Regions from separate parts of the Deinococcus deserti VCD115 genome, predicted to be linked through region 2. Evidence: riboswitches for the same ligand, from Rfam matches in the RefSeq annotation. Region 2 holds a riboswitch; each other region holds the start of a gene.
The links. Region 2 has a riboswitch for cyclic di-GMP ahead of DEIDE_RS14275 (glycoside hydrolase family 16 protein). Riboswitches for the same ligand answer to the same signal wherever they lie in the genome.

Region 1: it holds a riboswitch for cyclic di-GMP, as region 2 does, so the genes downstream of both, DEIDE_RS15110 (hypothetical protein) here and DEIDE_RS14275 (glycoside hydrolase family 16 protein) in region 2, are expected to answer to the same signal.
Region 3: it holds a riboswitch for cyclic di-GMP, as region 2 does, so the genes downstream of both, DEIDE_RS18375 (esterase/lipase family protein) here and DEIDE_RS14275 (glycoside hydrolase family 16 protein) in region 2, are expected to answer to the same signal.

What each region holds. Positions count from the first base shown of each region.
Region 1 is NC_012529.1:82,050-92,171, reverse strand. It holds gene DEIDE_RS15125 (hypothetical protein) at 50-406, opposite strand; gene DEIDE_RS15120 (carboxypeptidase regulatory-like domain-containing protein) at 589-3,108, opposite strand; gene DEIDE_RS15115 (FimB/Mfa2 family fimbrial subunit) at 3,110-3,880, opposite strand; gene DEIDE_RS15110 (hypothetical protein) at 3,943-4,437, opposite strand; cyclic di-GMP riboswitch class II at 4,483-4,565, opposite strand; gene DEIDE_RS15105 (ferritin-like domain-containing protein) at 4,956-5,453, shown strand; gene DEIDE_RS15100 (acetamidase/formamidase family protein) at 5,578-6,561, shown strand; gene DEIDE_RS15095 (sugar efflux transporter) at 6,659-7,894, opposite strand; gene DEIDE_RS18215 (PAS domain-containing sensor histidine kinase) at 8,218-10,122, opposite strand, start outside.
Region 2 is NC_012527.1:212,677-222,798, forward strand. It holds gene DEIDE_RS14260 (ABC transporter substrate-binding protein) at 1-201, opposite strand, end outside; gene DEIDE_RS14265 (M28 family peptidase) at 198-1,970, opposite strand; gene DEIDE_RS14270 (IclR family transcriptional regulator) at 2,068-2,892, shown strand; partial or broken gene DEIDE_RS19225 (IS5/IS1182 family transposase) at 3,214-3,303, opposite strand; gene DEIDE_RS14275 (glycoside hydrolase family 16 protein) at 3,442-4,140, opposite strand; cyclic di-GMP riboswitch class I at 4,269-4,344, opposite strand; gene DEIDE_RS14280 (response regulator) at 4,731-5,150, shown strand; gene DEIDE_RS14285 (hypothetical protein) at 6,232-6,714, shown strand; gene DEIDE_RS14290 (glycine-rich domain-containing protein) at 6,955-7,653, shown strand; gene recA (recombinase RecA) at 8,184-9,218, shown strand.
Region 3 is NC_012526.1:1,028,178-1,038,299, forward strand. It holds gene DEIDE_RS04870 (alpha-amylase family glycosyl hydrolase) at 1-939, opposite strand, end outside; gene DEIDE_RS04875 (LCP family protein) at 1,188-2,327, opposite strand; gene yidD (membrane protein insertion efficiency factor YidD) at 2,384-2,710, opposite strand; gene DEIDE_RS04885 (GNAT family N-acetyltransferase) at 2,738-3,337, opposite strand; gene DEIDE_RS04890 (GNAT family N-acetyltransferase) at 3,339-3,821, opposite strand; gene DEIDE_RS04895 (Gfo/Idh/MocA family protein) at 3,996-5,102, shown strand; gene DEIDE_RS18375 (esterase/lipase family protein) at 5,353-6,189, opposite strand; cyclic di-GMP riboswitch class II at 6,461-6,544, opposite strand; gene DEIDE_RS04900 (AAA family ATPase) at 6,900-9,119, opposite strand; gene clpS (ATP-dependent Clp protease adapter ClpS) at 9,116-9,433, opposite strand; gene DEIDE_RS17955 (hypothetical protein) at 9,532-10,122, opposite strand, start outside.

The DNA.
Region 1 (10,122 bases), on a different replicon from region 2:
TGAAGCCTCCAAGGCGATCCCCGAGCGCCCAGCCTCAACAGTCTCAGGACTAGAGGTCTATCAGGACGTACTCAATCTTGAGAGTCACGTCAGTAAAGCCCTTGGTGGTAGAAAACGTGTAGTTGAGAGCCTTGGCAGACTGGCTGACATCATTGCTGATCAGGTCGACAAGCACCTGCGCAGTTGTCGAGAGGGTCAGGGTGCCTGTCGAGGTTCCATTGCCCGTGTCAGGCGTGAAGCTAACATTGCCTGAGACTCCCGCTGGAAGGGCTTCGAGCAGCCGGACCGTGACGGCGCGCCGGGTGGCACCAACGGTGGTGACCAGCCCGACTGTCGTGTAGGACAGGGCAGAGGTTCCACTGACAGTGCCGGTGCCGGTGCCGGTGCCGAGTGCATTGAAGGTCACGTTAAGGTTTCCCGAAATGGTGATGGTGTCCGCCGCGGCCTGACCTGTAACGGTCAGCGTGAGTGTAAGCAGACCGGTCCGCAGAGCCCTGGAGAAAGACCGCCCTGACGTAAGGCACCTGGATAAACCGCCCAGACGGAGACACGCGGCTGGCGAGGGCGGACGAACTGCGTGCAAGGTCATCATGGAGCTCCTAGGTTGCCCGTCGCCGGGCTGCTGGGAAGGGGAACAGCAGGGCCGGGCACGACAACAGGTCGCTCGTCCTGCATGTGAATGACGCGCGGCCGCCGTGCGAAGCGCAGGATAAGGTCTGCGGGACCGGTAGCAATTTTGATGGTTGCTGGCAATTCAGGCGTCAGGCCCCTGAATTGCACCGGTGTGGCAGGTGTGACGCTCACCCGGTACGCACCTGTCGGCAGTGGACCGAACGACAGGCGGCCCGAGCGATCGGATACGGCCTCGAAGCGTCCGAGACTTCCTTCCAGGCTGACGAGAACACCGGGCAATTCCAGAGGCGTGCTTCCGTCCTCTCCCAGAACGTAAACCAGGAGCCGGGCGGTTGTCAGAACAGCAGGCACGCAGGTCAGGTCACGCCGGACGACCTGACGGCCCTGGACCGGCACGGTGTGCGGAGGGGTGCACCACTGGCCCGAATCAGAGCGCAGCAGCACCAGCTGATCTCCCTGCGGAAGTGCAGGGAAACGGTAGGTGCCGTTCGAGTCGGTCACTGCCAGATAGGACATGACCTGTACCGTCATGCCAGCTATCCCCCGGCCCTGCTGATCAAGCACACGACCTTCAAGGCCGCCCATATCACGACGCACGTACAACGGCAGGTTCAGAGGAATACGTGCCGTGACACGGACCTGAGTGCTGGGAGTGGGGCCGAAGGTCTTAGACAGGCTGGCGTTCAGGGTGCTGCCGCCAGCGAGTGGCTGTTCCACGGCCGCGTTCAGGTTGAGGCCACGCTGAGCGAAATCCGGCTGCCTGACGGTAGCACTGACCTGCGTGCCACCCGGCGCGCGCCAGCTCCCTTCGAGGCTCGCCCCGACGCGCCTGGTGCCGCCGAGCAGGTCAAATGTCACATCCGCCTTGGGCTTCAGGGTAAACGCGTTGCCGTCAGAAGAAAAAGCAGCGTCGAGGCCCGCAGCGTACCGCAGTTCGTTTGTGACGCGCGTGCCCGCCTCAACGGCCTGCTCACTGGTGAGTTCCTGCCGCAGTTCTCCCCACCCGAAGCGGTGCCCTGAACTCACGCTGGCAGTCACCGTGGTTTTTTGATCCGTGAACTGTTCAGACCATTTGAGACCGGCACGCAGGTCGGTGCGCGAATCCCTCGCCTGCACGGCGAATTCCGCGTCCCTCGCGGTGATTGCATACCCTTCAGCAAGATTGACACCCCCACGCAGATGCGCGCCGACACTGAAGGCATTCATCTGGGCCTGGGTGCGCAGACCCACGGCCACGCGCCCGGACGGGGAACCGTCGAAGCCCGGCGCACGGTAACGCACATCCGCACCCGCACGCTGCAGGTTCAGGACGTTATCTTTCAGCGCTGCGTCAGCGTCCACCGTGAAAGCAATGCCGTCCCCACGCAGGCCAAGCTCTCCTTGCGCACTCAGCTGTGGCGTGGCCATACGCGTGGCCAGGGTGGTAGTGACGCCATCTGCGCCGAGATCCACAGCGACGCGGGCGTGGCCCCAGGCGAAGCGACCGCCGTATTCCAGGCCAGCGACGCGTTCTCCAGGAAGGTCCCGGCGAGCGCCGACATAGCCCCGGAGAACACCAGGCCCCAGGCGACTGGCCTCGCCCTGCAGGGCCAGCGTGGGTGGGCGCACAGTAAAGCTGGAAAAGCCAGGCGTGGCCGGACCCAGCAGCAGGCGGGTGCCGGGCGCACGCAGTTCTGCTTCGACAGTGCGGGGTTCGATACGCAGCCGCACGAACAGATCAGGTGTCAGCGCGCCAGCAGCGGAGAACCGAACTTGTGGGCCTGCATGACCACCCTCGATCTGCACTTCCGCCGGAAGGGTATGCCACGCACTTCCAGCTGCCGGTGCGGGCCAGAGAACGTCTGTGATGGCGCTGCCCTCGGCAGCGGCACCCGGCGTGCGGGCGCGCAGGGTCACACTGTATTTCTCAAGGCCTGAAGGCACCAGCCCGCTGACCTGCACATCACTGACCTCGCCGGGCGCGAGGTCCAGCACCTCAGGCACCACGCGTGGCTTGCCCTGTCCGACCGCAGAGAGGTTCACGCGTGCGGGCGCATTGCCGTCGTTGCGAACTTGAAAGGTTGCCTCAGCCTGTCCGTTCGCGGCGGTTGCGGACAGGGTCCGCACGTGCAGGGCCTCGCGCGTAGGTACCCGAACAGTCGCTACCATGCGCACGCCAGCGCCTGTTACGGTGACCATGTGTGTGCCGCCGGGCGCACTGCGCGGAACGCGTACCACGATGACTTCCACTGTCTCCTCGCCTGACGCGAGAGTCAGGGTACGTGCCGGGACCAGCGCGTCCCATCCAGCAGGAAGGGCGAGCTGAAGCTGAACTTCGCGAGGCTGTAAATCTGGGTTGACGAGCCGGACCACGAGCGTGGCAGTGTGGCGTTCGGTGACATCGGCGGCGGCAGCGCTCAACTGAACCTGCGCAGTCGCGCTGGGCAGTAACCCAAGCGTGAGCGCCAGTACGAACGTCGCCCGCCGGCCGAACACCTTATTTCACCTCAATCTGGTACCGGGCCCCAAAAGCATGTTCCTGAGCCTCGTCATCGGCGACGACCACCAGGGTGTATTTGCCGTTGGGCAGATCCAGCGCGAATGTATCTCGCAGTGAGGTACCGGGGTACAGGCGGCGGTTGCGACTGGTGACGGTCGCAGCGAGCTTGCCACTCGCATCGAACGCTTCCAGGGTGACCTTCCGGATGATCCAGCGTTCCCCTTCTCCGTGGGTATCCACGCTGAAGTTAAATTTGCCTTCTGGATTCCGCAGCAGTTGCGGGTTGCTGAAGCGCACCCGCGGCTCTCCGCGTGGCAGATCAGTCACGACCTGCACCATGTAGCCGATCCGGTTGCGGACGCCAAGGGTGGTGCTGGTGACAGGAGGCAATTCTGGTGTGACATGAATAGCACTCCAGAAGGTGCCACTGACGTTCATTGGTGCAGTAAGGGTGTAATTCACCACCAGCTTCGACTTAGCCGGAAGGGTTACGACCTGCTTGTCGAGCATGATCCACTTCGCGTTTGACCGCTCTAAAGTGCCAGCAGGGTCGAAGCTATTAGTGCCATCCGCCTGAAAGCGGTAATCGGAGAGAGAAATAGTGGCCTGTTCTGGAGTGTCATCCGGATTGGAGAGCGTGAGTGTACCTTTGTAAACCCCACCCGGAGCAAGTTGAACATGATGGGTGAGCGCACCGTCCACAGTTACGCCCGCGTGTGCAGTGGCGCTTAGTACGAGCGTCGCAAAGGCCGGCAGTATTTTCTTCATGATGGACACCATTTGAAGATGACGCGCCCGACCAAACGTTCGGGCGCGTCATGCTGCCGAGCTTACTCGTCAGCGAGGACGTATGTAACGGTGATGACCTTGCCGTCAAAGCCTTTGCTGGCGGTGAAGCTGTAATTGAGTGCTGCGTCTGCCTGCGTAATGAAGCGCGGGATAGCAGTAACAAGGTTTGCCGCTGTGGTGACGCCGACATTGACAGCGCCAGCAGTGGTGCCGTTACCGGTCGCTGGTGTGAACGAGACAGTACCAGTCACGCCATCGGGGAGGGCTGCGCTGCTGGCAACCGTGACTTTACGAGTGGTGACATTTGTAGTTCCAGCGGTCGTATCGTTGTGTGTGCTGTAGCTCAACTTAGCGGTGCTGTTAGGCACTGCGGTATTCAACGCGGTGATGCTGATGGAAACATCGCCAGTCACCGCGATGGTATCGACGATGTCATTGCTCAGGGTGACAGTGTGACTTACGCCAGCAGCAGCAGCGGAAGCAGTGGTAATGGCGCTGAGCGCCAGGGCAGCAAAAGCAAATTTGATAAAACGCATGATGACCTCAGAGAGTCCGAAACTCATTGGATAGTGCCTTGAAGGCAGACGAAAAGCCGGTCGCACCACTAGCTCCCCCTGTCCCAGGTGCCCGAATACAGAACAGGGCTCTTCGCGCTCCCCATCAGAGTTTTCTCTGAACGAAGTGAATGAATTCTAGAGACACACTCTCACTCGCCTCTTACAGCTCAGCCCACTGCATCTCATGAATGCCAAGAAGCGAAAGAGGCGCATCCAGCGAGTATTCTGCGCTAATGGGTATTCAGTGGAGATCCGCGTAACGCAGGTTGTCGAACGGCTGTTTTTTCATTTCCTAACAGAGCAAGGCATGGAGCCACTGCTTCCAAAGCGGCCATTGGCACTCACGTTCCCGCACTGCTAAAGATCCTCGCTTGGCGCCTGACTCGTCTGGGTAACACCTAAAGCTCAGCCGAATGCCAGCCCTTTATCTTCTTGGGCTGGCTGCCAGAAACGGCAGACAGTCTGTCAGCACAATGCCGGGCAGAGGTGAGTTGAAAATGCCAATGCAGATGCAAGACCTGAAAGACCTTTACGTCCTCAAGCTCCAGGAAATCTACAGTGCCGAACAGCAGGGCCTCGAAGCCATGCGCCTGGCCGCGCAGACCGCCGCGACACCCGAACTGCAGCAGGGCTTGACGATGCACATCGATCAGACCCAGCAGCAGATTCAGCGTCTGGAGCAGCTGTTTCAGAAGTTGGGCGCCCAGCCTAGCGGGCAAACCAACCTCGCGATGCAGGGTCTGATTCAGGAAGCCCAGAGGCTGATGCGTCAGGATGCCTCGCCGGAAGTGCTGGAAGCAGGCCTGATCGCCTGCCAGCAGGCCATGGAGCACCACGAGATCGCGTGCTACGGCACGGCCCGGACCTATGCCCAGCTGCTGGGCGAGGACGAGGCCGCGCAGGTGCTCGAGCAGACTCTGGGTGAGGAAAAGCGCACCGACGACCTTCTGACGCAGATTGCCGGGCAGATCAACGTCGCAGCCATGAACGCCTGAGTGGATTCAATCAGCGCATGGGGAGGGCCCATGAGGGGCTCTCCCCTCTTTACGATCCAGGGGCCGGGACTGGAGTGGCATCCCGCCAGGGCCATGAACGGCTCGCTGGGCCGTACCCTGAGGTATGCGTGACCATGTCCTCGGCGCTTCCCACATTCACACCACCTGGAACCGGGATCATTCCCCCGCACTGACCGTTCAGCCTGGAGACCAGGTCACCTTCGATACCATGGACGCCTCCGGGGGCGCAGTGGCCCGCCGGGTCGCCTCGGGTGAGCTGGCCGCGCCAGACGGACTGCGTGCCTTGATCGAGCAGGACGCCTACCCTGTGCTTGCGGGGCCGCGCGGCCATCCTCTGACTGGTCCGGTGTACGTCGAGGGGGTAGAGCCGGGAGACACCCTGGTGATTGACATCCTGGAGGTCCGGACCTCCGCCTGGGGCTGGACCGGCTGCAGGCCCGACGGCATTGGCCTGCTGGACGCGGCGCTGGCCGAGGAGGGCCTGCAGCCCTACACGCACTTCTGGGATCTGCGGGAGGGCACCCATGCGCAGTTCGGGCCCGGCGTGCGGGTGCCGCTGACGCCCTTCCCTGGCGTTGTGGGCGTGGCACTTGCCGAGCCCGGCGATCACGCCACTTCCCCGCCCCGGCACGTGGGGGGCAACATGGATATCCGCCAATTGGTGGCGGGCAGCACGCTGTACCTGCCGGTCGAGGTTCCCGGCGCACTGCTGTCGGTGGGCGACCTGCACGCCGCCCAGGGCGACGGTGAACTGTCGGGCACTGGGATCGAGATGGCTGGGCAGCTCACCGTTCGGCTGGGTGTCGAGCGCAGCGCAGGTCTGACCACACCAGAATTCATCACGCCGACGTCCGGCGGGGCGAGCGGACGCTGGCAGGCCACCAGCGGGCACCATCCCGACCTGATGACCGCCGCCCGCATTGCCCTGCGCGCACTGCTGCGCCGTATCCAGGCCCGCGGGTTTACGCTCGAGGAAGCCTACGTGCTGGCCAGCGTCTGCGTCGACCTGAAGATCAGTCAGGTGGTGGACGCGCCGAACTACACCGTCAGTGCGTTCCTGCCGCTGGACATTTTTGTGGACCAGTGAGTCTGCAGCCAGAGTCAGGCTTCGCGGTCAGGAGACAGGGCGAGGCTGACAGAACCTGAAAGGAACCTGTCTGGCCCGAATCCGGCATGGGTCAGGATCAGTCGGACGCGCCCGCCTGCGTGGTGGTCAAGGCAGGGGCGTTCGTCTTCCGGGTCACGGCATACAGCAGGACAAACGCGGCGCCGGTCAATGCCGCGCACAGGACGAAGACCGCCTGATAGCCGAAGGCCTGCGCGAACGCCCCGGACACCACGCCGGCCAGCACCGCACCGATGCTGTTCGTGTTGGCGTAGAGCGTCAGGGCCGTGCTCGTGCGGTGCGGCATCAGCTCCTGGAAGTAGGCCATTCCCAGCGTGGTCATCACCGCGATCACGGCCGCGCGAATCAATTGCGCCACCGCCAGAAGCCACACGGCCGGCGCGACCGCCATCATCACGAAGTAGGCCACGAACAGGCCGAGGCTCAGGGTAATCAGCCGTTCATTAGAAAAGCGGCCCGAAAAAAGCGCGAAGCTGAGGATAAACGGCACCTCCAGAAAGGCGCACAGGCCGATCAGCCAGCCCACAGTGCTGCTGGGTTCTCCCATCGCCCCGGTCACGTGCAGCGGCAGGGCGATAAAGCCCATGGTGTTGGACATGCCGAACAGCACGAAGCTCAGCGCGACCAGCGTCAGGGACCGCTGGGGTCCCGCTGGCTGCACGGGGGCGTCTGGCACCGGGGCGGCGGGGGTGCGGCTGACCGGCCTGGAGCGGGACAGCGCCAGTGGAACGCCCACCAGCAGGTAACACACCGCGGTCGCCAGGAACAGGCCTGTAAAGCCTGCGGTGCCCAGGATCACAGCGGCTGCGGCCGGCCCCAGCATCCAGGCAATCGAGAACATCGACCGCAAGGTGATCATGCTGCGGTCGGCCAGATCATCGCCTGCCAGAGCAAAGTGCGTTTTGGCGAATGCGAACAGCTGCGGAAACGCCGCAGCACCGGTGCCGAGAAACAGGCTGGCGATCAGAACCAGCGGCACATAGCTGCGGGTGGTGCACAGCAGCACGTACCCGATCGCTGCACTGAGGATCGCCGCGATCATGACCGGCTTGTTCCTGGCCCCCCGATCGGACCAGCGCGCCAGCACGGTACTGATCAGCACGCCGCTGAGAGACATCATGGTCATGAAGATCCCCAGCAGCAGGGGGGACATTCCGGCTTCGTTGCGGGCAAACAGAGGCATGTAAGGCACAGCAAACGAGGCCGCCGTGCCCAGCAGCAGCGCAGAGACGGAGAACTGAGGAAAACCGGGCACATGGCGCAAGGAGGACAGCGCTTGGAACGAGAGAGACACGGGAAGGCTCCTGGCAGGTGGAAGAGGCAATGGACGGACCCCGGTGTCTCCACCAGAATCCACAAACGCGGCAAAAGGAAGCGGTGTGCCCTTGTTACGCAGAGCCCACCGAAGATGCCGTCTACCTTATTACGTTTCCGGCTCCAAAAACAATCTCTTTCATGAAACGGGAGTCAATAATGTAAATCGGCAATGCTGACAGTCTGGGAAGCCCAATGTCATGACGTGGTATCTATACCCTATGAAATGTGACTAAAATCAATATTCGATAGTAGCTTCACCAGTGTGATGCACCGCATCAGGATGATCAGGGCGTGCTTCGTTTAACTTTCCGGCAGCTCGGGTAAAGGACCGAACTCCTGCAGGGCTTTCGGCAGGCACACGCTGAAGACTGCCCCCTCCCCGATGCGGCTTTTTGCCGCCACCGTGCCTCCATGACGGGTCACGATCCGGCGCACATTCGCCAGTCCCACTCCTGTGCCCTCGAACTCGTCGTGGTGGTGCAGGCGTTGAAAGACCCCGAACAGCTTGCTGATAAACCGCTCGTCGAAGCCCACGCCATTGTCCTGCACGTGAATCGTGACACTGGTCGGGTGGTGCTCGGCCCAGACGTGCACCCGGGGAGAAGGCTGGGTGCGCGAATACTTGACGGCGTTGTTCAGCAGGTTGCCCAGCACCTGGCTCAGCAGCTGCCAGTCGCCCGGAACGTGCCCCAGCGGATCAAGCTGCCACTCGACAGCCTGCGCCGCCGGTTCGCCGCGCAGCTCATCGACCGCCAGACGAAGCAGTTCATCCAGATTCACGTCCTCGATCAACAGATCCTGGCGAGACGTGCGTGACAGGTCCAGCATCGCGTCGATCAGCACCGTCATCCGGTCGGTGGCCTGCACGATCATGTCCAGGTACTGCCCGGTCTTGTCGACATTGCCCGCCTGCAGCGCACGTACAGCCAGCTCTGAAAAGCTCCGGGCATGCCGCACCGGCGTGCGCAGGTCGTGCGACACCGAGTAGGAAAAGGCCTCAAGCTCCTCGTTGGCGTCCATCAGGGCCTGACGCTGGGTCTCGAGGACCCGGGCCTGCTCAGCGCGCTCGATGGCCAGGCCCAGCTGGTGCCCAGCAGCTTCCAGCACGGCCCGGTCCGTCCGCGACCACTGCCGGGGCCGGAAGGTGCCATAGGCAAAAATCCCATACGGGCGCCCATAGACCATCACCGGAATGGTCGCGGTCGATGCCAGGACCTCGGTGCCCGGAACCCAGCCGTCACCGGCTGGATCGTAGCGGTCCTGATAGTAGGGTTGCCCGGTCACCCAGGGACGGTTGAGGTTGGTGATCTGCCCGAACGGCAGCCCCCCGACCAGCAGCGTGTCGAGCTCCGGATTTCCGGTAGCTGGACTGTCGGTGTTGCCGGTCTGGGCCCGGATATACCACCGGTCGTCTTCGACCTCGAAATACTGAGCGAAACCCTCGCCGATCAGTTCGGCCACGATGGCCTGGGCCCGGCGCACCAGCACATACTGGTCGGTTTCGAAGGCCAGGTCGCGCGCCAGCTGGGCAAAGCTCTCCAGCGCCCGGGTGCGCGCCCGCGCGGCGTCCGAGTGCTCCTGCAGGCGCTGCTCATGCATGACCCGCTCCGCCGCCAGCCCCATGCTGCGGCCCAGGGCCAGCAGAATCGCATGCTCGTCCGGGGTCCACGCGTCGTGCGGGGAGGCCAGCACCAGCAGCGCCTCCATCTGCCCTCCACGCAAATACGGGTAGACCGCCAGGGCGTGGTACTCCGAGAGCAGGCCCTCTTTGTCTCTGAGGGGCTGCCAGTGGTCGTAGAAGACCATCTCCTCCCCCTCGCGGGTCCTCTCCAGCACGTCCTGAGACACCCGGAAGCCACCGGCAAAACGTTCGCGGGTTCGTTCCGGCACCCCACTGCTGTACGCCGTGACGTGGGCCAGCTGGCCCTCCACCCGGGCGTACAGCAGGTCTCCATGCCCCAGCATCTTCGCGAGCACCAGTTCGGCCGCGCACAGCAGCGTGGGGATATCTCCAGTGACCCCCACCTGCGTGGTGAAATCCACAAAGGTCCGCAGGGCATACAGGTGGTTTTCAAGCTCACGGCTCTGGCTGGAAACCTGTTGCTCGAGCTCGGCCGCGCGCGCCTGATCCCTGCGGCGCTCGGTGTGATGGTCGGTAATGTCCTGCACGTAGGCAATGACCTGAGGTTTCGCTCCCTCATGTGA
Region 2 (10,122 bases):
ATCCGGCACCGGCTGGAGGTTCTCGTCTGGCCTCACCAGACCAGGGAAAATCACCTTGTTCACGAGGATGCTGCCCAGGTCCGGCGCGATCAGCGGGTTCATGATCGGATCGTTGATCAGTGGCAGCTGGAGAATGTTGGCTTGCGCGCCTGCCACACCACACACGAGGGCGAAGCCCAGAGCCATCAGCGTACGATTCATGATGTTCCTCCTTTGACGGGAAGCTCAAGGTGATTCAGGGCGTCTCTGACGGCAACCTGGGCATCCCCGAGGTGCGCGAGCAGGCGATTGAGTCCTCTGGTGGCGTGGGTCAGAATGAAGCCGCGCTGATAGTCGTCGGCGCTCTGCAGGGTCTGGAGTACGGCGAGATCAGGCAGAGGAGGCACATGCTCTGCCGGGTCGTGGAAGAAGGCAGGTGACCGCGTGTAGTTGGCCTGCACAAGGTGACGAGCAACGGTGATAAGAGCGAAATTCACACGCCGAACCTGGGGGGAAGTGAGGGACTCTCCATTCAGGCTGCGCGCTGCTCGCATCAATTCACGCACGTCGGTTCTCAGCGTCTCGACGGCGTCCCTCACTCGGCCGAGGTCGACGGCCGTCCCGATCCCCTCGCCATACTCTGCGATCGTCTGATCGAACTCGTTGAGGGTCTGGACATAGTCGAAAGGGATAATCGTCTGGTTTGCCGTTCGGTAGGCCGACAGCAGGTAAATCTTGATGTCTTTGAGCAGGATGTCCCGGTCGGCCACCTCTAGGGTGTCATCCTCGGTGTGCCAGGCGATGTTGCCGCCGCAGCCACCGACCGCGTAGTAATCCTTCTCAGCGCGCAAGTCATCAGGCATGGTGGACAACAGCATGAAAAAGCCGCTGAGACCAATGTTATTGAAGGAGTAGTCACCGGCCCGCACGGGCCGCTCGGCCTGCATGTCCTGTCCAGTCACGTCGCGGATGATGTCCCCCGCCCAGGCAGTGGCCTCGGCCATGACGCTGACATCCTTGTATTCAGTGGCCCAGCGACATCCCGGCGAGTCACAGTTGATCTGGGCGATGCAGTTGCGGTACAGCTCAAGGGCGAAGTGATCGGCAAACCACGTGCTGCCCGCGTAGCGGCCAGTAGAGTGTCCAGGCCACCACGCGATGCGCACGCTGCGGCGGAGTTGGGCGCGGTTGTTCCAGAGATTCCGGGCCACCTCCAGGAGCGTTGCGTCGCCGACAGCGTTGTCACCGACCCCGTAGTCCCATGAATCGTAATGGCCGTGCAGGAGGACGAAACTCTTCGGGTCTTCCGTGCCGGGAATGGTCACGACAGGCACGGGAGACACGAACCAGCCTTCCTCCAGGTTGGTCTTGAAGACCGCCTCGGCGCCCGCTCTGGCCAGATCGATCAGCCGGTCGCCATCGGGCCGGTTCACATTGGCGACGGCCACCCGGGGTTTACGTGGCAAATCGTGTAGGTCGGGCGTTCCCCAAATGCTGGTGCAGATGCCCCAGTGCGCGCGGGCTCCGGGGTTGATGGCGATGACCCCGAGCGCGCCACGATGTTCAAGCTCCCGGATCTTGCCCGGCATCCCGAAGCCCTCCGTGACCACGATCTTTCCGGCGACATCCACCTCGCCGTCGAGCAGTGAGCTGGAGAACATGTCGTCGGCGTTTGCTGCGTACTGGCTGGGCTGATACACCAGTGGAGCGGTCAATCCCTCCGGGAAGATTGCGCTCATGGCCATGGGTTTGGCCGAGAAGGTCGTGCCGCCGACCGATACACTGGCCTGTCCGGGCAAGCTCAGGAACAGCTCAGGCTGATGAATCTCAACCGGAATGCCAAGTTCTCGCAGGTGTCGCTCGATGTGCTCTGCGGCGCGCCGTACGTCGTTGGGGTGCTCCCGCTTGAGGGTAGAGAACGTCGTGATCAGTTCCCACGGTCGGTCGAGTGTGACGGCATCGAGAAGCTGACGTTCTTCGGCGCGCAGCATAACATCTCCCTGTGATTCACCAGATGAATTAACGGTTCACTCAATGGATTGTTGTTTGCGTGTAGTGTGAGGTCACCGTATGAGAAAGTCAAGTCCAATGCACGATTCACCGCCTGAATACATCATTTCCGCATTGGAGGACGGCCTCCGGGTGCTTGCATTAGTCGGGCAGACTCCTGCACTCAAAATTCCGCAGCTCGCTGCACAGGCGGGCATGACCAAAAGCAAGGTCTACCGCATCCTCCAGACGTTGGCCCATCTGGGTTACGTCAGGCTCGACGACGACCACGCCGCTCACCTGGGGTCTGCCGCGTTGATCCTGGGGCAGCAGGCTCAAGAGCAGCACTCACTGACCCAGACCGCGCGGCCAGTGCTTGATGATCTGGCTCGACATACGGGTGAGAATATTCATCTTGTGGTGCGCGAGGGGCAGCACTCCCTGGTGATCGACGTACGCACCTCCCCTCATCCCGTCCGGATGTTTGCCCGGGTCGGCCGGATCGGGCCCCTGCACGCTGGGGGCTCGTCCAAGGTGCTCCTGGCTTATGCACCGGACAAGGTTCTCGCCGACCTGCTCCGCACGCCACTCGAACGGTTCACATCCAGCACCATTACGGATCCAGCAGTCCTGGAGCGGGAGCTGCATAAAATTCGGGTCGACGGTGTTCACGTCGCCATCTCCGATCTCGAGGAGGAGACGTTCTCGATTGCTGCCCCAATCTTCGATTTTCAAGGCCAGGTGGTGGCCTCGTTAAGTGTTGCCGGTCCCTTGATGCGGCTCAACGAGGAAAAGCAGAGGCAGTATCTGGAAGGCGTGAGAGCGGCAAGTAAGCAGCTCTCGATGAAGCTGGGGATGACTCCAGACAAGTATGACCGTAAGCCAGATGGCCACGTCGCAAGTCGCTCCCTTCATCACCGATAAAAAGGCCCAGAACAACACGACCGCCATATCAGAAACGATGGCGTCGGTAAGCACCAGCAAGTAGCACCCGTCATTGAGTGATCGGCTGCCTCGTCGTCCTGCAGGGTACGGCCGATCCTACTGACGTAATCCACCAGCACTTCACAGTCCGCATTCGTGCTCCGGTGGTTCGTGATCGCACACCGGAGCACGAAGCGCCCTTCCAACCGAGTGCTCGACAGCATCGCTATGCCTGACTCCTGAAGTTGTGTCAGCAGCCTGACTACACTTCAAAGCGTGTGACGTGCAGCAGAAAGTCGACTCCTGTAGCAACCGAACGATGGGGGCATCTTCCGGGCTCAGTGTCAGGTAAGGCAGCAGAAACCCGTACGTTTCCTCGTCCACATCACTCGGGTAGGCACGCCGGCTCAGCCCTCATTCTGCTTCGCGCAGAGCCATCCCCCTAAAATTCGACCACCTTCTCTCCAGCCTGTAAGGTTATCTACCTGCAGCAACTCACTCGGCCACTCAGTCCAGATCCAACGCACACAACCGGCCATGACTGAGTCATCAGTGGCTTGGGGTGAAGCTGACGTAATCGACGAGCATGTACTGGGTGCCTGCTGTGCTTTTGCCCCCCCACAGTGTGGAGTTTGTCGGCCACAGGTTGAACATCAGGTGCGCTTCGGTCGCCGGCACCACGCTGGTGATCGTGCGTTTGAGCACGCCGTCGATATAGAAGTCCACCTTGGTGGGCGCCCAGTCCCAGCGGTACGTGTGGAAGTCCTGCGACAGGTCGGTGCCGGTACCGCCAGTGCCGTAGTCATGACGGTTGGTGGTCTGCCAGGTGCCGATCCAGTCGGTGGTGCGGTTTTGCCCTTCGATTTCGTGGTCGATTTCGGTCTGCGAATCATTGACGAAGTTGAAAAAGGCGGTGATGTTGCCGCTCACACCATGGCCACGCACGGCAGGGTTGGCGCTGCTGCTGGCGGCGCGCAGACGGGCTTCATACCGTCCATAGCCGTATTTGGCGTGGGTGGCGAGTTCGGCAGCGCTGGCGACCAGACCAGGGGTGACATCGAGCTTCATGACAAGGTAGCCGCCGCTGACGGTGACGTTCGCGGGGTTCCAGGTGCCGTTCAGGCCGTCTTTGGCCCAGAAGGGTTTCCAGCCGCTGTTCGACAGGGCCCAGCGGGTGGTGTCAAGAGCGTTGAAGTCGTCTCGCCAGCTGCCGACGATGGAACTCCGGATAGGGCTTTTGGTAGCCACATTAACGTTGGATGCCTGAGCCTCAGGAGCCTCAGGAGCGCTCGAGCAGGAAGCGAGCAGCAGGCTCAAAACAGCAGCAACGACCAAAGGGTTGAATGCATAGAGCATGGGTACGGTACTCCCTTGTTTTCGGTAACTCGGCCGACCTCGTGGGTCCCGGTAGCTTTGCGTCTCCGTCTCGCGGCGGATTTGCCTTTTTCGGTTTCAGGGAGGAACCCACACCTGGGTTCATCACCGCCTGCAACTCAAGTCTCCTTAACTTGCAGATGCTCTACAATAACGAGTATCTCAGAAATGTCAATTGATTTCTTATAAAGAATCCATAAATGAAGGCGACACATGATTGGACAAAATTGCCCTGAATACAGGCAATTTCTCCTTCTCTGTCTATGAGCAGGATGGCGCAAGATTCTCCTGAACTATTATCTTCATAAAGCCAGCGCTTGCGCCGCAATTCTGCCTGGCTTCGGGCCTCATACAAGGGCTACTCACACCTCAAGCCAGAAAATTGTGCCGTACACTTCACCTCAATTTACTTCGCCACAAATCGACCACACTGACGCAACTCGGCATCTTATGCTGAAGCTCCCATGCCTGTCGCGCCTTCGCATTTCCTTCTCGTGGACGACAATCCCATAGACCTCCTCCTTGCTCAGGAAGCTTTCCATGAGGTCTGCCCCTCCTGCGCTTTGACCGCCGCTCACAGCGGCCACGAAGCCCTCAAACTTCTAAAATCCACGCCCCTTCCGGACGTGATCCTGCTTGATATCAATATGCCCGGGATCACCGGCTTCGAGATGCTCGAATATCTCAAACAGGACCGCAGACTCCGCCACATTCCGGTGGTGATGCTTTCCTCCTCAAGCGCGCAGCGGGACATTCACGAGGCGTACAGCCTGCATGCCAGCTCTTACCTCGTAAAATCCTCAGAGTTCGCGACGTTCCTCCACCAGATCGACGCATTTCTAACTTATTGGCAAGCCAGCCGAGTACCTTTCTTTAGAGAATGAGACATATTTGGTCGTACAACAGCAAGCGCTGAACGGCACACAAGGCAAATCTCGCCCTTTCAGGAAGACCAACCAATAGAATGAATATGTCCTGGAATAAGCAAGGTCGTATAAGCGATGGGTAATGCCTTAGTCGCGCCTAAATACAGGTGAGCAATGCCTTCCTCAGCTGTATTGGACCTTCCAGGCGATACAGGCCTAAATATCTTCTCCCGTGCTTGAACCCACCACTGGTCAGGCAGACAAGTACTATGCAGGAGCACCTTGGGCGCTTACTAATAGAGTGAGCTCACGGGCGGTTGAGGACTTGCCCGTGCGAATGGCCATAGCCAAACCACTTCCAGTTCGGAAAAGGCTGACCTGATTACTGAAAGATCTGTTCCCGCAACAAACAGGAACATTTGAGAAGCAGTAAAGACTATTGGGAGACAAATCAATGCAGCTTTCTATGCCTGTAATACTTCCTTTTTGAGAATACACTGTTTCATTCCTTGCTCTTATCCCCTTTTGGTTCCTCTTTTTGTAAGTGGAAGGGCCCCTGACGCGCAATGATGTTGCGTATATCTTACAGGTGAAAAGGCCGTTGTGAAGTGGCGCCAATAACACCAGTCGGTCCTAAATGAAGTTGGCAGGAGCTGGCGTCCAGTTTCCCTGCGATATGACTATGATATCCACACCCAGAAAAAAGGGCCCAAACAACCTGAATACGAGTGGTCGGGGCAACAAAATTTCCTGTTGAGTCCTTCATCTAAGGCAGTCAACTCCTTAAAAAAGAAAATGCTGGATCAACCTGAAAACCAATCAGGAGATAGATGGCACTCCCAACCATACCTGGGCGGCAATGAGATAGATCTTTGGGATGACACATTCCCGGTTCGAAGCAGATGATCTTTTTGAAGCAGCACAGCCCACTTGAGGATGTAAGGCATTTGTAATGCTGACAGCTGGACTATACCAGGCAACTCTTCTTGATGTCAGACGAAGAACCCTGTGACCCTATGCATTTCGGCTGATCACCTAGGGATACACGGGGAAGTTAATAGGTGTAGCAATTATCTGATTTTCGTGTACTCTGGGATCAATGCCTTACATGACATTGAGCGAACAAGTCCAGAAGTTGACCAACCCCCAGCGTAGTGATGCTTTCGTAAAAGCGTTCCGTACCGCAGTGCGTGAGGGGATTATTGAAGCCGCCGAACTCCCACAGCGTTTCACCCTGCCAAAAGAATTCAGCCGTCGTGGGCAAGAAGGCACCTACAACCGCGACGTCAAAGATATGGCATTTGAAGTGACACCGGAGTTTGAGGAGTGGTTCGAGCGCACGAATATGGAACTGGCAACCAACCGGCGTGGGGCGAAGGTCAAGCCGACACTCGAGAACATCGAGGCTGGCCTGATTGATTTCAAAGCCCTGGCCGCCGCGACCCGTGAGAAGATGGAAGCAAGCTTCTCGAAAGGTCAGAAGCTGGGTAACAGCCGCAAGAAAACAGCTGTAGTCAAGAAGTCCGGCTCAGGCAGAAAGTCTGCAGCAGGCAAATCCGCTGGCGCACGCAACACAAAGTAAACCAGACTCTCTTCACTGATTCCGTCCGATTCCGCACGTGAAGTAGGACGACAGAGACAGGGTTACAATCTTCGGTAGAACACTCTCAAATGAATGCCGCCCTATATGGGTGGCATTCATTTGTGCAGATGCTTGCGCATCACCGGCCCCTACGGGAACCCGTAGGGGCTCATATGCATATTCAAAAACAGCACCACCTCACCGGCCACCATCTGTTCTGTCCTCTCTCAGGAGCTCCTCGTGACCCCTACCCTCCGCACCAACCCTGTCACCGCCGCCCTGCTTGACCACCCTTTCCCGGATGGCTTCTGCCAGGCCCTGGCGGCTACCCACCATTGGTCGGGTCTACACGCCTCTCTCGTGCTCACCGAGTACCGACGCTTCCTTGCCCTCGCAACCAGCGGCCCGGCTGCTCCGAGCCGTCACGTGATGCTTGCCCATAACCTGCACCGAAGCGTCGCACCGGACGACTGGCAGGCTCTGTTGGAACTTGGCGGCGAGTCGCTACTCACTACCTGGGATTCATCAGGCAGACAGGTCTACACCAGCACCCTTGACCGCTACCGGGCGACGTTCGGCCACCCCGCACCCGCCAACGTCTGGCACGATCCCCGACTCACACCTGGCAGGACCCTGAACAACTGGCTGATGCGCCACGCCCGCACGCTGATCAGCGTCACGTTGGCGGGGGTCCTTGCACTGCTCGCGGTGAACCATGTCCTTCCGGCGGGCGTCGCCACATTGTTGGGCTTCATTCTGCTCGCCGCGGTATGGGAAGTGCCGGGCCGCCAGGGATCAGCCACGGCACGACGGGCAGTGCAGTCGTATTCTCCCTACGTAACGGTATTAGGCGCGGCCGCGGCGATGTATGGCGGCGGCCCTGGGAACGGGGGCAGTGACAGCGGTTGTGGTGACGGTGGAAGCGGCGGCTCCTGCTGAGAACGTCTTCATGGACAGCATGTCCTCAAAAAGGGGCACGCTTTCCTTGAGATCTGCAGACACTGCCAACCACCTGTGTTCACGCGACGCGCGGCCTGAATTCTGTATGTGTCGCTGTAGCACAAGCGGCAATGTGATGCGGTCTTTACGGGTACTGCCTGAAGATAAGATCGCGTGTCCTCCGAAACTGCCTGACGATAGATCTGGAAGACGACCTCTGAGCTCTTTCAGCACCTGGTGAATACCGGTGCGGCCAGCAGCGATCCCATTCGCATCTCCCTGACGTCCAGATGACCAGCGATCTCAACCTCGTTCTGAGCGTTCGCCCGGATAAATGCCGGATTTCGGTTGATCAGGCTGCTACTGAATGTTCGCACCTGTCTTTCCAGCCAGACTCCGGCAACCAGGCAACAACTGGAACAGGCCCATGCGGGAAATCCGCATTGAATCAAATAATGTGCTACAATTATGCTGCAATCATAACGCCCTGTTCTGGGGCTGCCCCTAGAGCGCCCCCACCCGGAGACCCCATGGATACCGACCAGCACAAAGCCCTGCAAACCGCCATGAGCCAGATTGAAAAACAATTCGGCAAAGGCAGCATCATGAAACTCGGCGCCGACAGCAAACTCGACGTCCAGGCCATCAGCACCGGCAGCCTCAGCCTCGACGTCGCCCTCGGCGTCGGCGGCATCCCCAAAGGCCGCGTCACCGAAATCTACGGCCCCGAATCCGGCGGCAAAACCACCCTCGCCCTGAGCATCATCGCCCAGTCCCAGAAAGCCGGCGGCACCTGCGCCTTTATCGACGCCGAACACGCCCTCGACCCCGTCTACGCCCGCGCCCTGGGTGTGAACACCGATGACCTCCTGGTCTCCCAGCCCGACAACGGCGAGCAGGCCCTGGAAATCATGGAACTGCTGATCCGCTCCGGCGCCATCGACGTCGTCGTCGTGGACTCGGTGGCTGCGCTGACCCCCCGCGCGGAAATTGAAGGCGAGATGGGCGACAGCCTCCCGGGGTTGCAGGCCCGGCTGATGAGCCAGGCGCTGCGCAAACTCACCAGCATCGTCTCCAAAACCGGCACCGCCGCGATCTTCATCAACCAGGTGCGCGAGAAGATCGGCGTGATGTACGGCAACCCCGAAACCACCACCGGCGGTAAGGCCCTGAAGTTCTACGCCTCGGTCCGGTTGGACGTACGCAAGATGGGCGGCAAGTCCACCATGGTCGACAATGTGGCAGTGTCGCACAGCGTCAAGGTCAAGACCGTCAAGAACAAGGTCGCGCCGCCGTTCAAGGAAGTGGAGCTGACGCTGCGCTATGGGCACGGCTTCGATGCGATGGATGACCTGGTCACGCTCGCCACCACTTTCGAGGTGATCAAGAAGGCTGGGAGCTTCTACAGCTACGGGGACGAACGCATCGGGCAGGGCAAGGAAAAAGCCATTGCCTTCCTGAGTGAGCGTCCGGATCTGCTTGCCGATATCCGCGAGCGTGTGCTGGCCCAGATGCGCGGCACCCCTGTCGCCCCACTCCCTGAACCCGCCCTCTCTGCCGACTGAAGATCGCCTTAATATCAATCCCGCTGCCCCTGCATTTAACGCCCGGGGCGGCGGGTTTTTGCTTGCCAGCCGGTTGACCAGATGCGTGGAGAAAAGAGTCCTGGCTTTCCGGGATGGTCGGAAGTGTCACTCTGCCTCCTGCTTCTCTTTTCGCCTCAGCGACATGACAATTCTCCTGATATTCCAGCCAGGCGGCCACGATTCTCGTACTGTTCAGCGCCACAGGATGAACCGGTCAGGCCCTCTTAACCCCTTGATGCAGGCCACCACATCACCGCCCTCGCTCGCATTCCCGGCGGCATTTCCCTCCAGCACCTGTGCATGACGGTCCTGCAACAGTACCCAAAGGACGCCGAGGCAGGCTCGCCTACACACTGACAGGTCAGGGAGCTGTGGTGCCGGTCCTGGCGGCCCTCAGATCTCCTTGGCAGACGTGGCAAACCGGGTGGACAGAATCCTAGAGCATGGTCACTTCGTTCAGCAGGGAGTGACCGTAACTTACTTGACAGCGCCGTGTGGTCCTGACCGCGGTTGTTTACATCCAGGTCGCCCTGGACTCTCTCACCCAGCGCCTTTCCGTGGTCCCGGAGATCGGAGCACCTGAGCGTCTAGGTCAAAGGGCCTGAAGCAGCGGTCGGTGACCGCCTTGAACAGTCAGGAACACCGGTTGTTGACCCAACGGACTTGACTCCGCGCAATGTCGGCTATGAAGAAGCACCTCCTGAAGGAGCAACCGCAGAAGCAGCTGATGCCCCCGGTCTCAGCGACCAGTTACACGCCTGCCCCCAGTGGTTCTCAGGGGTAGTCCTCATTGCCCCAGCCATCTGTGCAACTCGGTCCATCCGCCCGAACCGTACCCGTCCGGCGCGTTCCCGTGCAGCGCACGCCATTGCCACGTACCCCC
Region 3 (10,122 bases), on a different replicon from region 2:
GTCGTAACTGTCGGTGAATGTGCGGATCTGGGCAGCGTCCCAGGGCATCAGAATCAGGTGAAAGTTGAATGGAAGGTGCACCATCGGCTCGTCGGGAGTCCCGGCAAAGGGCAGCAGCTTTTCGACCGGCAGGTAAATTTCACCGACCATCATGCGGTCATCGAATTCGTCGATCACTGCGCGCATTTCCCGGATGTACTCGTGCGTTTCGGGTTGATCCTGGGTATAGATGTGCTCCACGCTGGCGTGCTCGATATCGCCGGGACGCCAGTTGGGATTGGCGGGTTCATCGAGAAAGCGTTCGTCTTCTGCCAGCAGCCAGATCACATCGACCCGGAAGCCGTCAACGCCGCGCCGCATCCAGAAGCGCAGCACCTCGAACATGGCCTCCCGGACGTCCGGATTGCGCCAGTTCAGATCCGGCTGTGACGGCAGGAACTGATGCAGGTAATACTGGCCGCTTGCCTCGTCCAGGGTCCAGGCCGGCCCCCCGAAAAAGGATTTCCAGTTGTTGGGCAGTCCGCCGTCCGGGCCTGGATCGCGCCACACGTACCAGTCACGCTTCGGGCTGCCTTTGCCCTGCAACGCCTCCTGAAACCAGGCATGGTCGCTGGAGGTATGGTTGGGAACATAGTCCAGCATGACCTTCAGCCCCAGGCGGTGGGCCTCAGCGACCAGAGCGTCGAAGTCTTCGAGGCTGCCAAACAGCGGATCGATATCGCAGTAATCGGCGACGTCGTACCCGAAGTCCCGCATCGGACTGGTGAAAATGGGGGAGAGCCAGACAGCCTGCACTCCCAGGCTGGCTACGTAGGGCAGCCTGGCCGTGATCCCACGCAGATCCCCAACGCCGTCGCCGCTGGCGTCCTGAAAGGACCGTGGATAGATCTGATAGATGATGCCGCTCTGCCACCACTTCAACTGCGCTGTCAGGGTCATAGGGTCAGCCTAGCAAATTTTTTCTGTATCGATTAAGTACAAAAAGACAGGCTGCCCTTCGGGGAAACTGAAGCATGTGAAACTACGTCAAGGCTGAATCCCAGTTCTTCCTGGGACCGGCGCCCAGAGCATCAACGTCCGCGATCAGGTCGTGGGTTGCATTCAGGAACGGGGCGGACTGAGCTGGTCGCCAGGCCGGCTCGGCGTAAGCTGTGTCCCCAAACTCCTGAACAGAGGTTGAAGTGATCTCAGTTGGCTGGCGTATCCGTGCCCAGGCGCACGGTGACATCAGCGCCGGAGACCCCTGCCGCCGAGGTCACCGTGCCGTGGCCGACATCCTGCAGCAGACGTGGCGCCGCGCTGCCTGTGATGGTGGTCGGTGCCGGGCCGCGAGGTTCCGAGGCGATCCAGACATTCCTGTAGCCCAGACTTTCGAGCTTTGTCTTCAGGCGAGCCGCGCTGCCCGCCGGAGCGTCGATATTCACTACGGCAATCCCCAGGCTGCGCGGGTCGTTGGGATCGCGGAAGTGTTTGGCGATCAGTGCGTTCAGAGCGGCCCGGTCTGTTTCCCAGATACTGAGCCGGCCACTGCGGCCGAAGTTCCCTGGAACCGTATGTGTCTGTACCTTCAGGCCACTCAACGCTCCTCCAAGGAGCGCACCGAACTGCTCCCGGCTGATGTTGGTTTTGGTGGTCCGGTCCAGCGCGCCGGCAATCATGGGCAGGCGCCACCAGTTCAGCGGGTTCTTGACCTGATTGCCCATGGCTGTCATGAACTGCTGCTGACGTCCCACCCGGCCAATGTCCCCAAGGTTGTCATTGCGAAAACGCAGGTATCCCTCGGCCTGCACGCCATTGAGGGTCTGCCGGCCAGGTTGCAGGTCCACATGCAGTTTTCCGGCATTGTCGTCGTACTTCATTCTCTGCTGGACATCCAGCGTCACGCCCCCTGCCGCATCTGTCAGGGCCCGCACCGCGTACAGCGATAGAAACACGTAAGCGTCGGGTTTGACGCCCGTCAGGCTCTGCACCGCGTTCATGACCATTTCCGGGCCACCGTGGGGATTGGCACCGTTGATCTTGCCCCAGCCCCAGCCGGGCACATTCAGCCATGTGTCGCGCGGAATGCTCAGCAGGTTGACGGTGCCGTCCGGGCGCAGCTGTGCCAGGACCAGGGTATCTGTGTTGCCCTTGTAGTCTTCCGGTTTAACCGGGTAAGGCCACACCGGCGCATTCTCGTCGTACTCGGGCGCCACGCCCGCCAGCAGCAGAGTCACGGGACCCTCGGCCTTGCGGGGCAGGGCACCGTACTTCATCAGGGCGGGAGCAGCAGGGGCAGACAGGGCCACCAGACCAGCAAGGGCAGCAAGAACGACGACGCGGAGCACGGGCGGAGCATACCTCTAAGTAGCTCACGGCGTATCACCCAGAAGGAGGATGGTCCTCAGCCGCAGCGGAAGGGGATCGGCAGAGGGCCGCAGCAGCACACCCCACGTACCTGTGGCCCGCTTGTTCCAAACGCCAGGGGAGAGCCCTCGCGCAGGGCGTTATGGGCCTGGCGGCAGCTGGCAAAGCGCGTGGCTACCCGGCGGCGCCCGCCGATCAGCCCGTCCTCCCGGATGATGCGTGCCACTGCTGCCGAGCAGGAATCGCCGCCGTGCAGCGCCGCGTGAGCGCAGCGAAAACCCTTATGCGGGGAGAGATAACGTCCATAGAAGCGGATGGCACCCAGAGCAATGGCGTCCAGGGGACGGGAAATAGGTCTGGTCATGCCCCAGGGTAGCCACCGCCCCAGGCTTCAGCGTCCTGCCTCAACCGATGGTGAAGCCGCTCCTGCCGCCGGGAGCTCGTGGATGAGGTGAATAAAGCGGATACCCGACACCGTACGCTCTCCAGCCGCTATGAAGCCATGCCGGGTGTACAGGCGCGTGGCCGGGTTGTGGGCCTCGGACAGCAGGCCCAGCCTCGTCAGACCCAGCGTCTGAGCCCGAATGACAGCTGCCTCCAGCAGGGCCCCGCCCACACCTCTGCCCCGCCAGTCGGGACTGACGGCCAGGGTATCCAGATACAGCTCCCCGGGCTGCCCTTCGGGTTCGGTCGTTGCTGGCTGGCCAAGGACCCGCAGGTGATCGCGGAAAGGCTCATCCAGTGCCATGGCAAATTCTCCAGGGTAGGAGACGAGCAGCCCGACAGGCTGATTGCCGGTTTCCGCAATCAGGGTATGGGTAAAGCTCAGACGGTGTCCCCTCAGCGGAAAGAACTCGGCCAGGACATGGGCAGCGTCGTCATCTGTGGTGGTGCCTGTCAGGGCCCGCCCGATCCCTCCGATGGTGGACTGGATCAGTGGTGCGGCAAACCCGGCGTCAAAAAGCTGGGCGGGGCGAATACGGACTGTCATGTCAGGACCGATTCTGGCACTCCCGGCGCAGCAGCGCCATCTTCACGCTGTCATGACGCCGCCCCTGCCACACGCGAGCCTGCGGAATCCGGGGGCACTCATGCCAGCCGGCGCGCAGTGCTGCGCGCAGCATCCGCTCGTTGCCGCTCCAGGTGGTCAGCGTCAGAACGTGGGCGTCAGTGTCGTGGAAGGTAAGGTCAGTGCACTGACGCAGCGCCTGTGTTCCCAGGCCGCCGCCCCAGTACCTCGGATCGAAAATCAGCACTCCCAGTTCCCACCATCCGCCTCCCGCCGGTGCTTCCTCCCAGCGCGTGGTCTGCCCGATGCACTCGCCATTCAGGGCAACAATGTGCAGATGCGGACTGGGCATCATGCCCTGCGCCTGCTCGAGAAACGCTTCAAGCGAGGTTCTTTTTGGCGCGGCTGAGCTGTGAAAATACGGCGCGTCCCAGCGTTTCCATTCGGGAGCCGGCTCAGCCTGCATTCAGTAACACACGACAGGCCGGTCTTCGGGGTGTCGTTCGCGCAGCGCCAGGCTCATTGCGCTCAGTGTGACAAACCTTGCCCGCCGCACGCATCGGCACGGTGGCCTGCTCACCTCAAGAGAGGGTGAACTGCGGTCATCAGTGCCTGTGAACACAGCCCGGTACGGTAGGGCATGCCGCTCAAACCTGATCTGCCCCAGCCGGAAGCCGAACAGCAGCGCGTAGGGTACGCCATCGTCGGGCTCGGCCAGCTGACGGTCGAAGAACTCGTCCCGGCCGTGCGCACCAGTGAACATGCCCATGTGGTCGCGTTCGTGACCAGCGAAACCGAAAAAGGGCTGGCCCTGGCCCGCGCCGTTGGTCTGGGCGAGAACGACGTCTACACCTACGACGATTTCGAGAAGATCGCCGAGCGCGGCGACGTGGACGCCGTGTACATCGTACTGCCCAACGCCCTGCACCGCGAGTACGTGGAGCGTGCTGCGAAGATCGGCAAGCACGTGCTGTGTGAAAAACCCCTGGGTATGAACGCCGACGACGCCCGCGCCATGGTGCAGGCCTGCGGTAACGCTGGTGTGCTGCTGATGACCGCCTACCGCTGCCAGTACACCCCCGAACACTGGGCCGCGCGCGACGCCGTGCAGAACGTGAAACTCGGCAAGGTCAAACTGCTCGACAGCGTGCATGTGCAGGTCGAGGACCATCCGGAGGCCTGGCGCCTGAAAAAGGAACTCGCAGGCGGCGGCCCCCTGGTGGACGTGGGTATTTACTGCCTCAACACCATGCGCTTCGTGCTGGGTCAGGAGCCGGAATGGGTCTTCGCTGCGCTGCACCAGCCGGAAGGTGACCCCCGGTTCGAAGAAGTCGAGGAATCGCTGAGCTTCATGCTGGGCTTTCCCGGCGGCGTGATGGCCAACGGCCTGACCAGCTACGGAGCGCGGACCACCAGCACTCTGCGTGTTCTTGGCGAGAAAGGCAGCCTGCTGATGGACCCTGCCTTTCCCTATGTGGGTGTGAGCCTGAGCCTGACCGATGAACAGGGAGAATTGACCCCCAGTTTTCCCACGTATGACCAGTTCAGCCGCGAATTCGACCACTTCGCGCAGTGCATCCGCCAGGGCAAACGGCCGTGGACCCCCGGTGAGGAAGGCGTGCAGGACCATGTGGTGATGGACGCCATTTACGAAAGTGCCCGCACGGGACAGGTGGTGAAGCTGAAGGGTGGGCAGGGGAAAGATGCTTTCCGCGGCACAGCTCCTGAGGTGCCCGGCCGGGACTGACTTGAGGCAGTCTGACCGAGCGGTTGAAGGAATGCCATGATCGTAGTAGTGCGCATTAATTCAATGACGGGGGCTGGAGGCGAAAACCGTGGGAAATGGAGAGCAACTACTGCTGATGTGTAAAGAAAGCGGAGCAGTTTTGCCCGGCTAACGCCTTTATTGGCCCTAAGTAATCAGGGTGGAATGAATTAGATTATGTCTCCCATCTTTCATCATGGTTATGCCAGAAATTTGCCCAGACGACCGATAGTTACGGACTTGTGGACTTGGCTAAGGGTCCGACGGTCAAGAAATATTTGACTTCTTCATATAGATTTACTTCATTAACAAAGTCGCCATGAGAAATGCATTTTGGAGTGTAGTAATTATAAGCTCCCTGCTTCAGCACAACGCTATCTACAGGGTTTATAACGAAATCGCACTTAGAACGCCAAGTGCCATAGCGTATAGTCGTGGGATATTGTGCAGTTGGTTTGTCGTAAGGTGTTTCGGCATCATCGCCGCCATAGTTTAATCCGTCTACCGAATTTGTAAGAAAGGCTGAGCCAGGCTTCATCTCGGTACAGGCTATGTCTGAGCCAGAACATAGATAGGTCGTTTTCGTCCCATGATTTGGACCTGCCAAAGAAACCCATGTACCCACCTTGATTATATCTGGCTTCATCAAGTAGCGAATGTAGTACCTTGATGAAAGCGAACCCATCGATACAGCAACAATATCAACCTTTTTACTAGAAGTGTGACCGGATCCATATGCTTTTTCCAGTGCGGTCTCTATATCGGTCATGATCTGTTTGGCGATGTCTCTATTTGAACCTTTGGGAGTGTAGTTGAATGCACTCAGACAACGATCAGGGTAACCAGCGGCCATAAATCTGGATTTCATGGTATCCCATACGCCAGAGCCTGAGTTATAGCCATGCACGAATAGAATAGGATTGGATGGACATGGCGGTGTGAGTTCAGTATTGAGGGTAGAAACCTTTGGGGCAGTCATATTTTGTGAAAACGAATCTTCTGTAGTTTGCCCGCAAGCTGATAGGATCAATATTCCCATAAACGTTGCACTTGCTCTTATAGTTTTCATTGATTTCCTCCTTAACGAGGTTTGCACTATGACATCAGGCGAAAACGTTAGGTTTAACAAACAAAGTCTCTTAACTATCATCTATTTACCGGGTAAATACGAGAATTTTCGAGTTGATAACAAGTAAGCGGCATGCCGACAGACCGATAAGCAGATTCCACCTAGCACCTGTTATGGGAAGAGATGAGGACCATCGGACTAAAGCGCACTAGCAGGAATCAAAAATTAGGGGTGTTACCGTCAAACGCGAATTTTCGAGCACGCATACGCCTCTCCATTGAGTCGGGCTCACCATTCGCTCGGCTTGACCCAGGTGACCGTATACAGGGCAAGCGTCGATGCATCTCAGTACAGTGAGTTCCCAGCCAGTCCGATGCGGAGTGCTGTGACATACGTTCTGTTGGGTGGATCCATACTGCTTCATACCCCCCGATTCCGCAAGGTTAAATAAGTCGTTCCTAATGAAGAACGACTATTGTTCATTCACTTGTGTAGAGCTGATCAAAAATAATCGCTGACTATCGCGCACAGCTGGACCATACATAGCGCTTAGCTTCAGACGGCGCAGGTCGTCACCATGGCCAGTCAACGTACGGACCATCAGATGGATAAAAGCAGGCTTTGACAGAGCAGAAGTGCGCTGCCCTATCTACCGATAGTCGTAACAGTTCAGAACGCCTCTGCCCTTGGGAGCCGTTCAGGCGTGAAGCTCAGAACCGGAAGGTAAAGGTGTCTCCGGAAGCTCCCACTGTGACCTTACCGCCTTTGCTCAGCCGGCCGAACAGCAGCTCGTCACCCAGGGGCCGCTTGACCTGCTGCTCAATCACACGTGCCAGCGGCCGGGCGCCCATCAGCGGGTCGTAGCCCAAGGTGGCCAGCAGAGTCCGGGCAGCAGGCGTCACAGTCAGGTTGACCTGACGCTCGGCCAGCTGCAGGTGCAGATCTCGCAGGAATTTGTCCACCACGCCGGCCATCACTTCACGTGACAGGGGACGGAAGTGAATCACGCTGTCCAGGCGGTTGCGGAACTCGGGCGTGAAGGTGCGCTTCACGGCCTCAGCCTGTTCCCCGGCGCGTCCCTCACGGGAAAAACCCAGCGCAGGGCGGCTGGCGTCGGCAGCACCCGCGTTGGTGGTAAAAATCAGCACCAGACCGCGCCCATCGACCTTCTTGCCAGCGTGATCGGTCAGCGTTCCGTGGTCCATCAGCTGCAGGAAGATGTTGTACACGTCCGGATGGGCCTTCTCGATCTCGTCGAGCAGCAGCACGGCATGAGGGTGGCGGGCCACCGCGTCGGTCAGCAGGCCGCCCTGGTCAAAACCCACGTACCCGGGAGGGGCCCCGATCAGCCGCGCAACGGTGTGCGCTTCCTGATACTCGCTCATGTCAAAACGCGTCAGCTCAATGCCCAGCCGTTCGGCCAGGGCGCGGGCCAGTTCAGTCTTACCCACTCCGGTGGGTCCGGCAAACAGGAACATGCCCTGCGGTTTGGTCTGGTCGCGCAGTCCGGCGCGGGCCAGTTTGACTGCACTGGCTACGGCCTCCACGGCCTCGTCCTGACCAAAAACACGGCTTTTCAGATCCCGTTCCAGCGTGGCCAGCGACTGCACTTCCTCGGCCTTCACGGCGCCCAGCGGTACCCGGGCCATGCGCGCGACGGTGGCTTCGATGTCAGCGACATCAATGACGCCTCCCTTTCCGGCACTGCTGCGAGCAGCCCCTGCTTCGTCAAGCACGTCGATGGCCTTGTCGGGCAGGAACCGGTCGCGCAGATGGCGCACGCTGAGGCGCACTGCCGCGTCCAGGGCGCCGTCCGTGTAAGTCACCTTGTGGTGCGAGGCGTAGCGCCCAGCCAGCCCCCGCAGAATGCTCAGCGCATCTTCCTCAGAAGGCTCCGGTACGTCTACGGTCTGAAAGCGCCGCCACAGAGCCCGGTCCTTTTCCAGATGACGCAGCTCAGCCGGTGTGGTGGCGCCCAGGACCCGCAGCTTGCCACGGGCCAGAGCAGGCTTGAGGAGGTTGGCAGCGTCCATGCTGCCTCCCTCGGTGGCGCCGGCGCCCACCAGGGTATGCAGTTCGTCGATGAACAGCACGGCGTTCTGGCCATCCAGGGCGGCGAGGACTGCTTTCAGCCGCGCCTCGAAGTCGCCCCGGTAGCGGGTTCCGGCCAGCAGGGCCCCCAGATCCAGGGCGTAGATGCCGGCTCCTTTCAGGAAGCCCGGCGCGTCGCCGTCCGCCACGCGCTGCGCCAGGCCCTCGGCCAGCGCCGTCTTGCCAACCCCGGGTTCCCCGACCAGCACCGGATTGTTCTTGTTGCGCCGCGCAAGCACGTGCACTGTGCGCTCAAGCTCGGTGGTCCGGCCAATCACCGGATCAAATCCCCCTGCTCGCGCCTGCGCAGTCAGATCGGTGGTGTAAGCCTCAAGCGGGTTCTGCTCGGCGCTGCCTTCCAGTTCGGCCGGGCTGTCCACTCCAACCGCGTGGCGTTCGCGGCTGCGACCTTCAACCTTGGCCACACCGTGCGAGACGTAGTTCAGCATGTCCAGCCGGTTGACCCCCTGGGCTTCAAGGGCAGCGCGCGCCGGGCTGTCGGGTTCTTCAAGCATTTCGACCAGAACGCGTGCGCCGTCGGCCTCCTGGCTGCCTTTGCCACTGGCATGCAGCTGTAACACGGCTCCCTGCACGACACGGTGCAGACCAAGGGTGAAATCTGGCTCGATGCCCGGGACGACCTCCAGGGCTTTGAGCTCGGCCTCCAGGGTTTCACGCAGGGCTTCTACGTCGGCTCCCATGGCCAGCAGGGCTTCCAGGGCTTCAGGGTCGTGGGTCAGGGCCAGCAGCAGGTGTTCCTGCGTCACGTACTCGTGACCGGCTTCGCGGGCGTGAGCTGCCGCGCGGCCAATGGCCAGTTGCAGGTGCTCGCTGATCATGTTTCTGTCTCCGGCTCGGAAACCAGCCGCAGGGGATAGCCCTCCTGGCGGGCACGGTCGGTGACCTGCGCAACTTTCGTTTCGGCCACGTCACGCGTATAGATGCCAGCCACTCCCTGCCCCTTATGGTGGACGGCCAGCATGATCAGCTCGGCTTCCTGTTCGGTTTTGCGGAAATACAGTTCCAGTACCCGCACCACGAATTCCATCGGGGTGTAATCGTCATTGAGAAGCAGCACGCGGTACAGCCTGGGGCGCTGCGTGGCGCTTCTCTCCAGTGTCTGTGTATGGCTCTCGCCGTCCCTTCGCGTCATGGCTGAAGTCTACCGGCTGTACCTGTGGCTGACCGTGGTCCCTGCTTCACCAAAGCAAAAACCTCCCCGGTGGGGAGGCTCATGCGTGGCAAGCTGGCTTACATTTTGCGTTCGGCGTCACGCACCGAATTCTGGGCAGTATTGCCAGTTTTCTTCGCTGCCTGGTTGGCTTCAGCTGCGGCTTTCTGCGCGGCGCTGCGGGCATCCTGAGCAGCGTCTTTCAGGGTGGTCTGGGCGTCCTTGGCAGCTGCCTGAGCGTTGGCTTTGGCATCCTGGGCAGCGTCACGGGTCTTGTCGCCTACGTTCTGGGCATTGTCCTTGGCATCTGTTGCTACCTGGCTGGCAGCGTCCTTGGCCTCACTGGCCGCGCCACTGACAGCTCCCTTGACCTCACTGACCACTTCCTTGGCCTTGTCCAGCGCCGCCTGGGGACCACCGCTGGCGGCCTCCTTCACTTCACCGGCCTTATCGGCAATCACGGCACCTGCGCTCTGGGCAGCGTCCACGGTTTTTTCCCAGCCCTTGGCGACGCTCTGCCCCATATCCGTGGCGGCGTCCTTGAGTCCCAGTTCGGCCAGCTTGGCGTCCAGCGCCTTGCGGTTCTGCTCGCGGCTCAGGTAATAGGCCCCGGCACCGATCAGGGCGCCCAGCAGCAGCAATCGTTTGGTAGGAAAGTGATGGGATTCATA